DNA from 2 places in the Pseudomonas sp. zbq_18 genome. Region 1 is predicted to be linked to the other one. Evidence: riboswitches for the same ligand, from Rfam matches in the RefSeq annotation. Region 1 holds a riboswitch; the other holds the start of a gene.
The links. Region 1 has a riboswitch for cobalamin ahead of ACF8C6_RS09825 (TonB-dependent receptor domain-containing protein). Riboswitches for the same ligand answer to the same signal wherever they lie in the genome.

Region 2: it holds a riboswitch for cobalamin, as region 1 does, so the genes downstream of both, btuB (TonB-dependent vitamin B12 receptor) here and ACF8C6_RS09825 (TonB-dependent receptor domain-containing protein) in region 1, are expected to answer to the same signal.

What each region holds. Positions count from the first base shown of each region.
Region 1 covers NZ_JBICIT010000013.1:44,416-51,960, forward strand. The annotation lists gene ACF8C6_RS09800 (ABC transporter substrate-binding protein) at 1-509, shown strand, start outside; gene ACF8C6_RS09805 (TIGR02281 family clan AA aspartic protease) at 496-1,146, shown strand; gene ribA (GTP cyclohydrolase II) at 1,261-1,872, shown strand; gene ACF8C6_RS09815 (MFS transporter) at 1,869-2,288, shown strand; gene ACF8C6_RS09820 (cobalamin-binding protein) at 2,288-3,085, shown strand; gene ACF8C6_RS09825 (TonB-dependent receptor domain-containing protein) at 3,155-5,062, opposite strand; cobalamin riboswitch at 5,146-5,354, opposite strand; gene dxs (1-deoxy-D-xylulose-5-phosphate synthase) at 5,406-7,313, opposite strand; gene ACF8C6_RS09835 (alpha/beta fold hydrolase) at 7,397-7,545, opposite strand, start outside.
Region 2 covers NZ_JBICIT010000001.1:175,805-183,349, forward strand. The annotation lists gene ttcA (tRNA 2-thiocytidine(32) synthetase TtcA) at 1-333, shown strand, start outside; gene ACF8C6_RS00870 (DNA-3-methyladenine glycosylase I) at 356-1,027, shown strand; gene ACF8C6_RS00875 (NAD-dependent deacylase) at 1,047-1,814, shown strand; gene ACF8C6_RS00880 (C40 family peptidase) at 1,884-2,483, shown strand; gene ACF8C6_RS00885 (C40 family peptidase) at 2,555-3,070, shown strand; gene ACF8C6_RS00890 (O-methyltransferase) at 3,067-3,729, shown strand; gene ACF8C6_RS00895 (hypothetical protein) at 3,732-4,043, shown strand; cobalamin riboswitch at 4,091-4,316, shown strand; gene btuB (TonB-dependent vitamin B12 receptor) at 4,416-6,281, shown strand; gene ACF8C6_RS00905 (hypothetical protein) at 6,297-6,866, shown strand; gene ACF8C6_RS00910 (cobyrinate a,c-diamide synthase) at 6,866-7,545, shown strand, end outside.

The sequences.
Region 1 (7,545 bases):
GGCTGGGCTCCTACGCCAACGAAATCAGCGAGCGGGTCATCTACCCGCATCACGCCTATGACGCTGACCGTATTCAGGCGCTCGGCCTGGTCACGCAACCGCAACCCACGCTGGACACGCTCACTCGTTTTCACCTGATCTGGATTCGTGGCTACGGCTACAACGAGTACCTGCCGGGGCCGCTGCGTTTTCAGGAAGTCGAGCGGCGCAACGGTATCCTCGACATGCTGGTGCGCAATCGTGCCGACTTCTACATCGATGCCAGCACCGAGGTGGCTGACGTACTGGCTGCCAGCCGGGAAGCGGAACGGTTCCGCACCTATGACCTGACCCGCTTGCCGCTCTACCCGGGCTTTGCCGATACTGCCCGCGGTCGCGCCCTGGCCGAGATATATGACCGGCGCATGGCCGAGCTGATACGTGCGGGCAGTCTGCGGCCGATTTTCCGCCGCTGGCAGCAACCGTATCCATTCGACAAGGACATGGAGAACCCTAATGCGTCGCCTTGAGCTGTTCGCCGCCGGCCTGTTGCTGATCCTGAGCCCCGTATCGCATGCCGAGCCGCAGGTGCAGGTGGTTGGTCTGTTCCCCGATGCCGCCGTGCTGCTGGTGGATGGCCAGCGCAAACTGGTGCGTTCCGGACAGACAGGGCCCGGCGGGGTCAAGGTGGTCAGTGCCAACAGCAAGGGCGCGGTGCTGGAGATCGGCGGCGTCCAACGCAACTATTCGCTGTCACGCGAGTACAACCAGGCGGGCAGCAGCGAGCCACAGCGCTCCCAGCTGAGCATCAGTCGCGGCGCCGGTAACCACTACTGGGTTGCTGGCTCCATCGAGGGCCATCCGGTGCAGTTTCTGGTGGATACCGGTGCCACCTCGGTGGCGATGAACGAAGGCCAGGCACGGCGCCTGGGCATCGATTACCGAGTCAAAGGCCGGCCAATGGTGGCCAGCACCGCCGGTGGCAATATCCGCGCCTGGAGCATCAAGCTCGACAGCGTCAAGGTCGGCGGCCTGGAAGTGCTAGGCGTGGAGGCGGCGGTGCTGCAAGGCGACGCCCCCACCGAGGTGCTGTTGGGCATGAGCTTCCTCAGCCGGGTGCGCTGGCGCGAAGACAATGGCGTACTGCTGCTGGAATCCAAGCTGTAAGGCGCAACCCTTCGGTTTCTTCGATCCTTATCCTCGATAATTCAGGCTGCGCCGGGCGGCGCTGCGACTGGTACAATGCCGGCCTTTTCTGCCGAACCTCATCAGGAGCTACCGGTGTCTGTCGTCTTCGTCGCCGCCTCCCAACTGCCCACGCCCTTCGCGGTGTTCACCATGCACGGTTTCCTCGATGAGGAGAGCGGCAAGGAGCACGTGGCCCTGACCCTGGGCGACGTCGCCGATGGTCAGCCGGTGCTGGGCCGTCTGCATTCCGAATGCCTGACCGGCGATGCCTTGTTCAGTCAGCGCTGCGATTGCGGCGACCAGCTCGAAGCTGCCCTGCGCGCCATCGCCGCCGAGGGCCGCGGCGTACTGCTGTACTTGCGCCAGGAGGGCCGTGGCATTGGCCTGCTGAACAAGATCCGCGCCTACGAGCTGCAGGACGCCGGCGCCGACACGGTCGAGGCCAACGAGCGCCTGGGCTTCGCCGCTGACCAGCGCGACTACTCGATCTGCCAGCCGATGCTCGATCATCTGGGCATTCGCAGCATCAATCTGATGACCAACAACCCGCGCAAGGTCAAGGCGCTGGAAGGTTTCGGCGTACGCGTGGCCGAACGCCGCCCGCTGGAAATCGCCCTCAACCCCTACAACCGCAAGTACCTGGCGACCAAGGCCGGCAAGCTCGGCCACATGCTGGGCCTGCAGCACCAGGAAGAAACCGAATGACCCGCGCCGAAGTGCGTCGTCGACTGGCCCTGGAATGGTGGCGCTGGCTCGGCTTCGCCCTGGCGCCGCTGTTCTTCCTCAATCTGCTGTTCGGTGACAGTCAGGCCCTCGGCAGCGTGCTGGAGATGCCCCTGTTCATCGCCGGCGTAGCCTCGATGTTCGTCAGCCTGCCGCTGTTTTCCGCCTACAAGCGCGCGCTGATCGCCACCGAGCAGGCGCTGGACAGCGAAGCCGAGCGTGACGCCTGGCTGGAGCTGGCGCGGCAGCGGCGCAAGGCCTTTCTCGGCGCCTCGCTGCCGGCCTGGATCGGCGCCATCGCCCTGTTCACCGGGCTGCATGCGGTGGCTCTGTTCCTGCTGGCCATGAGCAGCGTGGTGCTGCTCTGTCTGTACCGTATCCCTCGCCAGCTCGGGTGATGCGCGCACTGCTGGCCGCCGGCCTGCTGCTGATCTGTGCCGCGGCGCAGGCGGCCGAGCGGGTGGTCAGCCTGGCCCCCTCGATGTCGGAAATCATGTTGGAGCTGGGCGCCGAGTCGCGTCTGGTCGGCATGCTGGATGGCGGCGAGCGGCCGGCAGGCCTGGCGGGCATACCGACGGTTGGCCGCTTCGGCAGTCTGGATGTTGAAAGCCTGCTCAGTCTCAAGCCCGACCTGATCCTGCTCACCCCCGGCAGCCTGCCCGATGCCCAGCGCCAGCAACTGGCCGACCTGGGGCTGGCCGTCTACCTGAACGAGGCGCGCGACTTCGACCAGCTGGCCGAGGCGTTCGCCGAGATCGGCGCGCGGGTCGGCCAGCCCGAGCGGGGCGCAGACCTGCGTGCACAGTTCCGCGATGGCATGCAGGCGCTGCGCCAGCGCTATCGCCGCTCGCCGGCGGTGCCGGTGTTCTACCAGATCTGGCATCAGCCGCTGTACACCATCGGTGACCGTCAGCTGATCGGTGAGGCGCTGCAGGTCTGCGGCGCGCGCAATGTCTTCGCCGACCTCACGCTGCCGGCACCTCAGGTCAGTGTCGAGGCCGTACTGGCGCGAGCACCCGAGGTGATCCTCGGCGGCAGCGGTGCCGAGCTGCAGCACTGGCAGGCCTGGCCGCAACTGCCGGCGGTGCGGCTAAGGCAAGTCTGGACGGTGCCGGACAAGGGCCTGGAGCGACCCAGTTTTCAGATGTTGGCGGCGACTGCCCGCTTGTGCGAGCAGTTGGCCCAGGCGCGCTAGCCGGGCGCGATGTGCACGGTTTGCTCCGCATCAGGTTGAAAAAAGGCCCCGGAAGGGGCCTTTGTCGTTTTACAGCGCGGGGGTCCAGGTCAGGCCGAGCAGCAGGCTGCGCGGGGTTTCCTGATAGCCGTAGTAGCGGTAGTCGCCGGCGTACTGGTACAGCGCGGTGCCGTAGTCCTTGTCCAGCAGGTTGGCCAGCTTGAGGTCGAAGGCCAGCTCGGTGCTGGCCTGCCAGCTGCCGCGCAGGTCGAGTACGCCGTAGCCGGCGATCTCGCGGCTGTTGGCGACGTCGTCGTAGCGCTGGCTGTAGGCCTGCCAGGTGGCGCCGACATTGAAGTCGCCGAGGCGGCGATCGAGATCCAGGCTCAGGTGGCGCTTGGCGCGGCGGGCCAGGGTGTGGCCGCTGTCGCGGTCGCGCGGGTCGATAATGCTCAGCGACAGGTTGCCGCTCCAGGCACCGAGTTGCTGCTGCAGGCTGGCCTCGAAGCCGTTGATACGCGCCTGGTCGACGTTGTAGTTGCGACCGATGAAGGTCGAGCTGTCCCACACATAGGTGATCAGATCCTCGACGTCGGTGCGGTACAGCGAGGCCTCCAGGCGCGTGCTTTCGGCCAGCTGACTGCGCCACTGCAGCTCGTAGCTCTTCGAACGCTCGGGGTCGAGGTTGGGGTTGCTGCCCCAGTCATCCGGGCCGTAGAGGTCGTTGAAGGTCGGCACGCGGAAGCCTTCGGCGTAGGACAGCACCAGCTCGTTGGTCGGGTTGATCGGCAGGGTCAGCGCGGCGTTCCAGGTGTTCTCGCTGCCGTACTGCTCGTTCTTGTCGTGGCGCAGGCCCAGTTCGGTGGAGAAGTGCTCACCCTGGTAGCTGTGCTGGATGAAGGCGGCCTGGTTCCAGCGGCTCTCTTCGCTGTAGGCGGTGCTGCTGTGCAGATTGTCTTCCTGGTAGTCCAGGCCGACGCGCAGTTGCTGGCCGTTGCCGAGCTGCAGGGTGTTCAGCCAGGCGGCCGAGTCGCGGTAGGTGTTGAATACGTCGCTGCCCGGGTAGAGCTTGTCGAAGTCTTCCTGCTTGTCTTCGCTGTGACCCAGCTCCAGGCGGCTGCTCCAGCTGTCCGCGAGGTTGGCGTCGACGTAGGCGGAGACGCTGCTCTGGCTGAATTCGCTCCAGTTCTCGGCCGGGTAGCTGAGGTAGGTGCTGTTGTCGAAGCGGCCGTAGGGGTTGTCGTATTCGCTCTTGCCGCGCTGGTCGACGGCGCTCAGGCCGATTTCCAGGTCATCGCTCAGGCTGTGGGCCAGGTTGAGGCTGAAGCTGCGATTGCGGAAGGCATCGTGGTCGGCGTCGGAGGCGTAGGACACATCGCTGCGGTCGATACCGTCGGTTTCTTCCAGGCTGCCGGTCAGGTTGTAGCGGGTGCGACCGTCGCCACCGGACAGACCCAGGCTGCGCTCCCAGGTGCCTTCGCTGCCGCCGGCCAGGCGCAGGTAGGGATGCAGACCTTCGCCCTCGCCGCGGCGGGTGAATATCTGTACGACACCGCCCAGCGCGTCGGCGCCGTACATGGCCGAGCGCGAGCCGCGCAGCACTTCGACGCGCTCGATCTGCTCGACGCTGAGAAACTGCAGCGCCGCGCCGCCGGAGGAGGCCGAGCCGATGCGCACGCCGTCGATCAGCACCAGGCTCTGGGCATTGCTGGTGCCGCGGATGAACAGGCTGGTGTTGGCGCCACGGCCGCCGTTGCGGATGACCTGTACACCGGGTACGCGGCTGAGCAGCTCGCCGACGCTGCTCGGGTTGAGGCGCTCGATATCCTGGCGGGTGAACACGCTGATCGCCGCGCTGCTCTCGCCGCGTTGCTGCACGTCGCGGTTGGCGGTGATGACGGTATCGGAGAGTTTCAGCGCCTGATCACGGGACAGGTCATCGGCGACGGTCAGGCCGGGGGCCAGCGCCACGGCGAGGGCTAGACGGGACAGCTTCATGTAAGTTTCCTCAAAGAATGCACACTTCGAGGAGGGCGGGAGACAGGCGCGCGCGGGCGCCTGACGGTGCGGCCCTCCGCAACACCAGTCGAAATCCGTCAGGCCGGTCTCCGGACTCTCGACGCCGGCCGGCTCGCCTTCCCGGATGACTCCAGTGGCTGTTGAGCAGGCCTGCGAGCCTGGGCTCGCGGTCGATTACCGTTGCGGGGGCAGTGCCGGGATTGCCTGTTGGCGCACCGGCTTCCCGATTATCGCTGGCCTTGGCCAGCGCACCTGTCAGAAAGAAAAAACGCCGCGCACCTTAGTGCACGGCGTGGTCAAGCTCAAGCAACTTTACGGCGGTTCAACATGAACTCTGTTCAAGCTGCTGCAATCGGCGACGGACGGCCGCCTCGATGCCGGCTTCGTCCAGGCCGCATTCAGCCAGCATCTGCGCCGGCTTGGCGTGCTCGACGTAGTAGTCGGGCAGGCCCAGGTGCAGCAGTGGCATGACGATATTCTCGGCGGCGAGGAATTCGCTCACCGCGCTGCCGGCGCCGCCCATCACGCTGTTTTCCTCAAGGGTCACCAGCAGATCGTGGCTGGCGGCCAGTTCGCGCAACAGGGCTTCGTCCAGGGGTTTGACGAAACGCATGTCGACCACGCTGGCATCCAGGGTTTCGCCCACGCGCAGGGCTTCGGCCAGTTGCACGCCGAAGACCAGCAGCGCGGTGCCGCGGCCCTGGCGGCGCACCACGGCCTTGCCGATCTCCACGGCGTTGAGGGCCGGGTCGATGGCGGCATTCGGGCCGCTGCCGCGCGGATAGCGCACCGCCGCCGGGCCGTTGAACTGGTGGCCGGTGGTGAGCAGCAGGCGCAGCTCGTTCTCGTCGCTGGGGGTCATCACCAGCATGCCGGGGATGCAGCGCAGGTAGGACAGGTCGAAGCTGCCGGCGTGGGTCGGTCCGTCTTCGCCGACCAGGCCGGCGCGGTCGATGGCGAACAGTACGTCGAGGTTCTGCACCGCCACGTCGTGGATCAGCTGGTCGTAGGCGCGCTGCAGAAAGGTCGAGTAGATCGCCACCACCGGCTTGGCGCCCTCGCAGGCCATGCCGGCGGCCAGGGTCACCGCATGTTGCTCGGCGATGGCGACGTCGAAATAGCGCTCCGGGAAGCGTTCGCTGAAGGCCACCAGGTCGGAGCCTTCCTTCATCGCCGGGGTGATGCCGAGCAGGCGTGGGTCGGCGGCGGCCATGTCGCACAGCCACTGGCCGAACACTGCGGAGTACTTCGGCCCGGCGGCTTTCTTCGGCTCGCCCTGCGGCTTGTTGATCGGGTCGAGCTTGGTGATCGCGTGGTAGCCGATCGGGTCGGCCTCGGCGGGGGCGAAGCCCTTGCCCTTCTTGGTCACCACATGGAGGAACTGCGGGCCTTCGAGGTCGCGCATGTTGCGCAGGGTGGCGAGCAGGGTCGGCAGGTCGTGGCCGTCGATGGGGCCGACATAGTTCCAGCCCAGCTCCTCGAACAGGGTGCCGGGGACCAGCATGCCCTTGGCGTGTTCCTCGACCTTACGCGCGATTTCCCAGGCGCCGGGCAGGCGCGAGAGGATCTTCTTGCTGCCCTCGCGCATGCTTGAATAGGTGCGGCTGGAGATGATTTTGGCCAGGTAGTTGGACAGGCCGCCGACGTTCTTGGAGATCGACATGTCGTTGTCGTTGAGCACCACCAGCATGTCGGCCTTGACGTCCGAAGCATGGTTGAGCGCCTCGAAGGCCATGCCGGCGGTCAGCGCGCCGTCACCGATCACGGCGACCGACTTGCGCTTGCTGCCCTGCAGCTTGGCGGCGATGGCCATGCCCAGTGCGGCGCTGATGCTGGTGCTGGAGTGGCCGACGCCGAAGGTGTCGTACTCGCTCTCGCTGCGGCGCGGGAAGGCGGCTAGGCCGTCCTTCTGGCGCAGGCTGCCCATGCGCTCGCGGCGCCCGGTGAGGATCTTGTGCGGGTAGGCCTGGTGGCCGACGTCCCACACCAGGCGGTCATCCGGGGTGTCGAAGATGTAGTGCAGGGCGATGGTCAGCTCGACCACGCCGAGGCCGGCGCCAAAGTGCCCGCCGGTCTGGCCGACGCTGTACAGCAGGTACTGGCGCAGCTCGTCGGCGAGGCTTTCCAGCTCGCTCTCGGCCAGGCGGCGCAAGCCATCCGGGGTGTCGGCGCGGTCGAGCAGCGGCGTGACGGGACGCTCGCGAGGGATCTCGTGGAAGGTGGTCGGCATCAGGCGAATCGTTATAGGTATGCAAAAGATGCAGCAGTTTACCTGATGCGTCGTGCCTCGCCCAATTCGCGCCGATGACGCGGCTATTGGTCGCGGTAATGGCGGCCGAGGAAGTCCAGCAGCAGGGCGTTGACCTGCCCTGGCTGCTGGCCCTGCAGCCAGTGTCCACACTCGCTCAGCAGGTGTTGCTCCAGGCGTGGCACGCGTTCGGCCATGCGCTTGAGGGTATGGG
Region 2 (7,545 bases), on a different contig from region 1:
CCGCCCAAGCTGCTGTCCGACGACGGCCGCAACGTGGTGATCCGCCCTCTGGCCTACTGCCAGGAGAGGGACATCGAGGCCTACTCGGTGATGAAGGAGTTCCCGATCATCCCGTGCAACCTGTGCGGCTCGCAGGAGAACCTGCAGCGCCAGGTGGTCAAGGAGATGCTCAACGACTGGGAACGCAAGAGCCCGGGCCGCACCGAGATCATGTTCCGCGCCCTGCAGAATGTGGTGCCGTCGCAACTGGCCGACCGCAACCTGTTCGACTTCCAGAGCCTGAAGATCGACGACAGCGCCACACCGCGTTTCCTCGATGTGATGAGCCTCTGACCCGCATCTTCAAGGACGAGACATGCGCGACTACCAGTGGATTTACGAGTACTGCCTGAACCGTTTCGGCTCGGTCGAAGCCCTGGAAGCGCGTCTGCCGCAGCCGAGGAGCGCGCAGGAGCTGCGCGACCTGAGCGATGACCGTTACCTGTCGCTGATCTCGCTGCGCATCTTCCGTGCCGGCCTCAAGCACAGTCTGGTCGATGCCAAGTGGCCGGCGTTCGAACAGGCCTTCTTCGGCTTCGATCCGGAAAAAGTCGTGCTGATGGGCGCCGAGCACCTGGAGCGACTGATGCAGGATGCGCGACTGATCCGTCACCTGGGCAAGCTCAAAAGCGTGCCGCGCAATGCCCAGTTCGTGCTCGATGTGCAGAAGGAGAGGGGCAGCTTTGGCGCCCTGATCGCCGACTGGCCGGAGAGCGATATCGTCGGGCTGTGGAAGTACCTGGCCAAGCACGGCAGCCAGCTCGGCGGGCAATCGGCGCCGCGCCTGCTGCGCATGGCCGGCAAGGACACCTTCATTGCCACCGAGGACATGGTCGCCGCGCTCAAGGCCCAGCAGATCCTCGACAAGGCGCCGACCAGCCTGAGAGAGCTGGCCGCCGTGCAGGCTGCCTTCAACCACTGGCACGAACAGAGCGGGCGACCTCTCTGCCAGCTGTCGATGATGCTGGCCTACACCGTCAACCATTGAGCCAGCAGGAGGCTACGCCATGGTGAGCGATATTCTCCGCGTCGCCCAGGCCATTCAGCGTGCCGAACGCATCCTGATCATCACCGGCGCCGGGCTTTCTGCCGATTCCGGCCTGCCGACCTATCGTGGTCTCGGTGGTTTGTACAACGGCCTGACTGCCGAGGGACTACCGATCGAGGCGGCGCTGTCCGGGCCCATGCTGCAGCGCAATCCGGCGCTGTGCTGGAAATACCTGGCCCAGCTCGGCGAGGCTTGCCTGGGCGCGCAGCCCAATGCCGGGCACTTCGCCATCGCCGAGTTGCAGCGCCTCAAACCCGAATGCTGGGTGCTGACCCAGAACATCGACGGTTATCACCGCCAGGCCGGCTCGCCGGTGGAGCGGCTGATCGAGATCCATGGCGAGCTGGCACCGCTGTATTGCCAGTCCTGCGGTGCCGAGGACGCGGAGTTGGCCGCGCATCTGCAGCGACCCTTGCCACCACTCTGTGCCCGCTGTGGGGGCGTGCTGCGCCCACCGGTGGTGCTGTTCGAGGAAATGCTGCCGGAAGATGCCATTGGTCGGCTTTATGATCAGGTGCGGCAAGGCTTCGAGGTGGTGATGGCCGTAGGGACTACGGCGAGCTTCCCCTACATCGTAGAGCCCCTGGCCGAAGCCCGTAGGAACGGCGGGTTCACGGTCGAAGTGAACCCGCAGCAGACCGATGTAAGTCGTTGGGTTGACGCCCGGCTATTGGCGAGAGCCTCAGACGTTTTGCCGGAACTATTGGGTCACATTTCTGGGCATTGAATTTGCAATTCATCGAAGCAGACGGCATATTCCCCCGCCATCAGATAACCATTAGACACGGTCGTGCCCATGCTCAAGCGCTTCGCACCCCTCGTGCCCATTGCACTTACAGTCCTGCTGGCGGCCTGCGCCAGCCAGGCTCCGCAGCCACAAGTCAGCGTGGTGGAGCCGCAATCCCCGGTCGAGTACCTGCCTGAAGAAGACTTCAGCGATGTGACCGACGACCAGCCCTACGAGCTGCCGCAGCTGGCGGACAGCATCCTCAGCGAAGGCCTGTCCCTGGTCGGCACCCGCTACCGTTTCGGCGGCACCTCGATCAAGACCGGCTTCGACTGCAGCGGCTTCATCGGTTACCTGTTCAAGGAAGAGGCGGGCATGCAGCTGCCGCGCTCGACCCGCGAGATGATCAACCTCGATGCGCCGCTGGTGGCGCGCGACGAGCTTGAGCCGGGCGATGTGATCTTCTTCAACAACCGTGGCCGTGGCCGCGTCAGCCATGCCGGTATTTACCTGGGCGATGATCAGTTCATTCACTCCAGCAGCAGCCGCAGCGGCGGTGTACGGGTGGACAGCCTGGAAGACAGCTACTGGAAGCGCAGCTACATGGAAGCCAAGCGCGTACTGGCCCTGGCGCCTGAGCAGAGCGTAGCCACCACTCAGTCCCGCTGAGCTTCTCGCGGGCTTGCGCCCGCGGCAGTGAGCCGGCAGAGTAGGGCGCATCCCGGCCAGGACGCCCGCCCATGCACTCTACGGCTCGCCTCACCCTGCTTGCCTTCGTCGCGCTGTTGAGCGCCTGCGCCAGCAGCCCCCCCTCCGCCCCAGATTACAGCCCCCCACCCGTCGTCGACGCCAGCGCCAACGATGTGCTGATCAGTGCCATCGGGCTGGTGGGAACGCCCTATCGCTATGGCGGCAACACGCCGGACAGCGGTTTCGACTGCAGCGGTCTGATCGGCTACGTCTATCGTAATTCGGCGGGCATCAGCCTGCCGCGCTCGACCCGCGAGATGATCAAGCTGCGTGCGCCCAACGTGGGGCGCGATCAGCTGCAGAGTGGCGACCTGGTGTTCTTCGCCACCAGTGGTGGCGGCCAGGTCAGTCATGCCGGCATTTATGTCGGCGAAGGGCGCTTCGTGCATGCCCCCTCCAGTGGCGGTACGGTACGTCTGGATTATCTGAGCCAGACCTACTGGCAGAAGAGCTACCTGGGGGCCAAGCGGGTCCTGGCGCCGAGCCATCTGGCCCAGCAGCCATGACCAATCGCACGCTCACTCTCGACGACGCGCTGTACCAGTACCTGCTGGACGTCTCGCTGCGCGAGTCGGCGCTGCTCAAGCGCCTGCGCGAGGAAACCGCCCAGCTGTCCACGGCGCACTGGCAGATCGCTCCGGAGCAGGGGCAGTTCATGGCCCTGCTGGTACAGATCAGTGGTGCGCGCAGGATTCTCGAAATCGGCACCTTCACCGGCTACAGCGCGCTGTGCATGGCCCAGGCCATGCCAGCCGATGGCCGCTTGATCTGCTGCGATCTGCCTGGCGAGTACAACAGCATCGCCGAGCGCTACTGGTACGAGGCCGGGGTTAGCGAGCGCATCGAGCTGCGCCTGGCGCCGGCCCTGGAAACCCTCAACGCGCTGGAGCGCGGTGGGCAGGGCGAGAGCTTCGACCTGATCTTCATCGACGCCGACAAGGCCAACTACCCGGTGTACCTGGAGCACGCCCTGGTGCTGGCGCGTCAGGGCGGCCTGATTCTGTTCGACAACACCCTGTGGAGCGGGCGGGTGCTGGAGCAGAGTCCGGACAGCCAGGACACCCGTGCCATCCAGTCGCTCAACCGGGCGCTCAAGCGCGACAGTCGCGTCGATCTCAGCCTGTTGCCGCTGGGCGATGGTCTGAGCCTCTGCCGCAAGCGCTGACGGTGATCCGCCTTCCTCCCCAGCCGGATGTCTGCGAGCTGTGCCAAAGAGCGCTGCCGCTGACCCGTCACCACCTGATCCCCAAGGCGTTGCACGACAAGCCCTACGTGCAGAAACGCTATGCCAAGAGCGAGCGCATCACCGCCACCCTGTGGGTCTGTCGCGCCTGCCACAACCAGATCCACAAGCTTTTCAGTGAGAAGGAGCTGGCGCTGACCTACAACAGCCGTGAGGCGCTACTGGGCGATGAGCGCCTGCGCACCTTCGTCGACTGGCTGGCCAGCAAACCTGCCGGCTTTACCCCGCGACCCTGAGGCTCGTTCTAGAGCTGGCGCATTGACCGCGCCAGGCTCGGCCACTAAGCTGCGCGCCTGCTTCAGGTGCCCCCGCCGCATGCGGTCGAGGGGTGAAACAGGGAAGCCGGTGCGTGCTGCGTAATCGCAACACCATGCCGGCGCTGCCCCCGCAACGGTAGGTGAGTCAAAGGTCGCATCCCGCCACTGTGCTCCGGCATGGGAAGGCGCGGCCCGCAAGCCGCATGGCTTGGCTCACGAGCCCGGAGACCGGCCTGTCGCAATCCACGGCATTGCGGAGGGCGGCGCCGGGCGCGGCTGCCGCGTTTCCGTTCGTTCTCCCAACGCCTTATCCCGCAGTGTCGCGCGGGTGGCGCGACGGAGAACGACAACTTGAGCAAGTCCGATTTGCGGCTGGCGGCGTGCGCGCTGTTCAGCCTTGCCCCCTTTGCCGTGCAGGCGAACCCTCTCAATCTCGATCGGCAGGTGGTCACTGCTACCCGTACCGCGACCCCGCTGGTGGCAATTGCTTCCAGCAGCGTGATCACTCGTGACGACATCGAGCGCAGCCAGGCCACCTCGGTGCCCGAAGTGCTGCGTGGCCTGGCTGGTGTGCAGATCGCCAGCAATGGCGGGCGCGGCAAGAGCACCTCGCTATACCTGCGTGGCGCCAGCGACAAACAACTGCTGGTGCTGGTCGATGGCGTCAGGATCGGCTCTGCTACTTCCGGCAGTGCTGCATTGCAGGACATTCCCCTGGGACTGATCGAGCGTATCGAAGTGGTGCGCGGCCCGCGCTCGGCACTCTATGGTTCAGAGGCGCTGGGTGGGGTGATCCAGCTTTTCACCCGGCGTGGTCAGGGCGAGGGTTTCAAACCCTACCTTTCGCTGGGTGCGGGCAGCCGCTCCAGTTATAGCGGTACTGCCGGCGTGGCCGGGGGGAATGGCCGTGGCTGGTTCGACCTGGGGGTCAGTAGCGACGATACCGCAGGCATCAACGCCCGTGCCTATCGATCCGCAGCGCCTAACGCCTACGAGGCGGACAACGATGGCTACCGCCAGTTTTCTGCCTCACTGCGTGGCGGCTTGCGCTTTGACAACGGCCTGGAGCTGGACGGCAACTGGTTGCAGGGCGATACCCACAGCGACTTCGACAGTCGCAGTTCGCGCGGCACCAGCGGTCGCGACGCATACTCAGATGGCGAGCAACAGGTGCTCGGCGGGCGTGCCCGCTTCAACCCCCTGGACGCCTGGAAGGTCACCTTGCAGGCCGGGCATAGCGAAGAGCGCAGCGACAACTACCAGGATGGCCGTTTCTACTCGCGCTTCGATAGCGAGCGCGACTCGCTGGGCTGGCAGAACGATTTCAGCCTGGGCGACGATCAGCTGCTGACCCTGGGCTTCGACTACCAGCAGGACCGCATCGACACCTCGGACGTCTATGCCGAAGATTCGCGCTTCAATCGCGGTTATTACACCCAGTATCAGGGCCGTTTTGGTCGCCATGGCCTGACTTTCGGCCTGCGTCGCGACGACAACCAGCAGTACGGCGACCACGATACCGGCAACCTCGGCTGGAGCTACGACCTCAGCGACAGCCTGACCCTCAGCGCCGCCTATGGCACGGCCTTCCGTGCACCGACCTTCAACGACCTCTATTACCCGGCCAGCAGCTATACCGCCGGCAACCCGGAGCTCAAACCGGAGGAGTCGGAAAACTATGAGATCGGCCTGCGAGGTACCGCAGGGTGGGGCGAGTGGAGCCTGAACGCCTTCGAGAACCAGATCGACGACCTGATCGTCTGGGCTGGCAGCAGCCCGATGCGCCCAGAGAATGTCGAGTCCGCGCGCATTCGTGGCCTAGAATCGCTGGCGCGTACGCAACTGGCGGACTGGGACCTGAGTGCAACCCTGACCCTGCTCGACCCGCAGGACCGCAGCGCGCAGAACCACGGCCACCAGTTGGCGCGGCGGGCCAAGCGCACCTTCAACCTGGATGCGGATCGCCGTTTGGGTGACTTCGGCGTCGGCGCGACCCTGTTCGCCGCCAGCCAGCGCTTCGACTCCGCCAGCAACGACGAGGAATCGCGCCTGCCGGGCTATGCCTTGGTGGACCTGCGTGGCGAATACCACATCGATGCCGAATGGCGCCTGCAGGCCAAGGTCAGCAACCTGTTCGACCGCGACTACGAAACCGCGCAGACCTACGAACAGCCCGGTCGTGCCTTCTATGTCACCCTGCGCTACCAGGCGCTCTAAGTTAGGAGATCCGTCATGCCGGTACTTTCCACTCGCAACCAGCTGCTGATTGGCCTGCTGCTGGCCCTGCTGATGATCGTCACTCGCGGTCAGCACTTCGCCACGCTGAACCTGCCCAGCGCCAGCTGGGCGGTGTTCTTCCTTGCCGGCGTCCTGCTGCGCCCGCGCTGGGTGTTCCCGGCGCTGTTCGCCCTGGCGACGCTGCTGGACTTCGGCATGGTCGCCAGCGGCAGCGTCAGTGACTGGTGCACCTCGCCCGCCTACTGGATGCTGGTGCCGGCCTACGCCGCGTTATGGCTGGGCGGCCGGCTGTATGCCGGCTGGCATCGCGAGCAGGCCGCCAGTCTGGTGGTATTGGCGGTGACCGTGCTGGTGGCCGCCTTCATCTGCCACCTGCTGTCCAGCGGCGGCTTCTACTTCCTCTCCGGGCGTTACCCGGAGCCGAGCCTGGCAGGCTTCCTGCCGCGCATTGGCCATTACTACCCGCGCTTTCTCGGCAACATGGCGCTGTATGTCGGCATGGCGAGCCTGCTGTATGTCGGCTGGCGCGCGGCTGGCGGCGTGAAGCCACGAGTCGTCGGCTGATGGCGGTGCGCGCGTGCCCGGCCCTGCTGATTGCCGCCCCGGCATCCGGGCAGGGCAAGACCACCGTCACCGCCGCACTGGCGCGTCTGCATGTGCGGGCCGGGCGGCGGGTGCGGGTGTTCAAGTGCGGCCCGGATTTTCTCGACCCGATGATCCTGCAGCGCGCCAGCGGCGCGCCGGTGTACCAGCTCGACCTGTGGATGGTCGGCGAGGCCGAGTCGCGGCGTCTGCTCTGGCAGGCGGCGGGGGAGGCCGACCTGATCCTGATCGAAGGCGTGATGGGACTGTTCGACGGTCAGCCCTCGGCAGCCGACCTGGCGCGGCGTTTCGGCGTGCCGGTACTCGGCGTGATCGACGCCAGCGCCATGGCGCAGACTTTCGCCGCCGTGGCCCACGGTCTGGCCAGTTTCCAGCCGGACCTGCCCTTTGCCGGCGTGCTGGCCAATCGCACCGGCAGCGCCACGCATGCCGAGCTGCTGCGTGTCTGTCTGCCAGAGGTGCTGTCCTGGTATGGCGCCTTGCCGCGCAGCGGCGAGATGGAACTGCCCAGCCGCCACCTGGGCCTGGTGCAGGCCGAGGAGCTGCCTGATCTGGATGCGCGTCTGGATGCCGCCGCCGACGCCCTACTGGCCAGCGCCGGGGCCGTGCTGCCGGCGCCGGTGAACTTTGCCGCGCCATC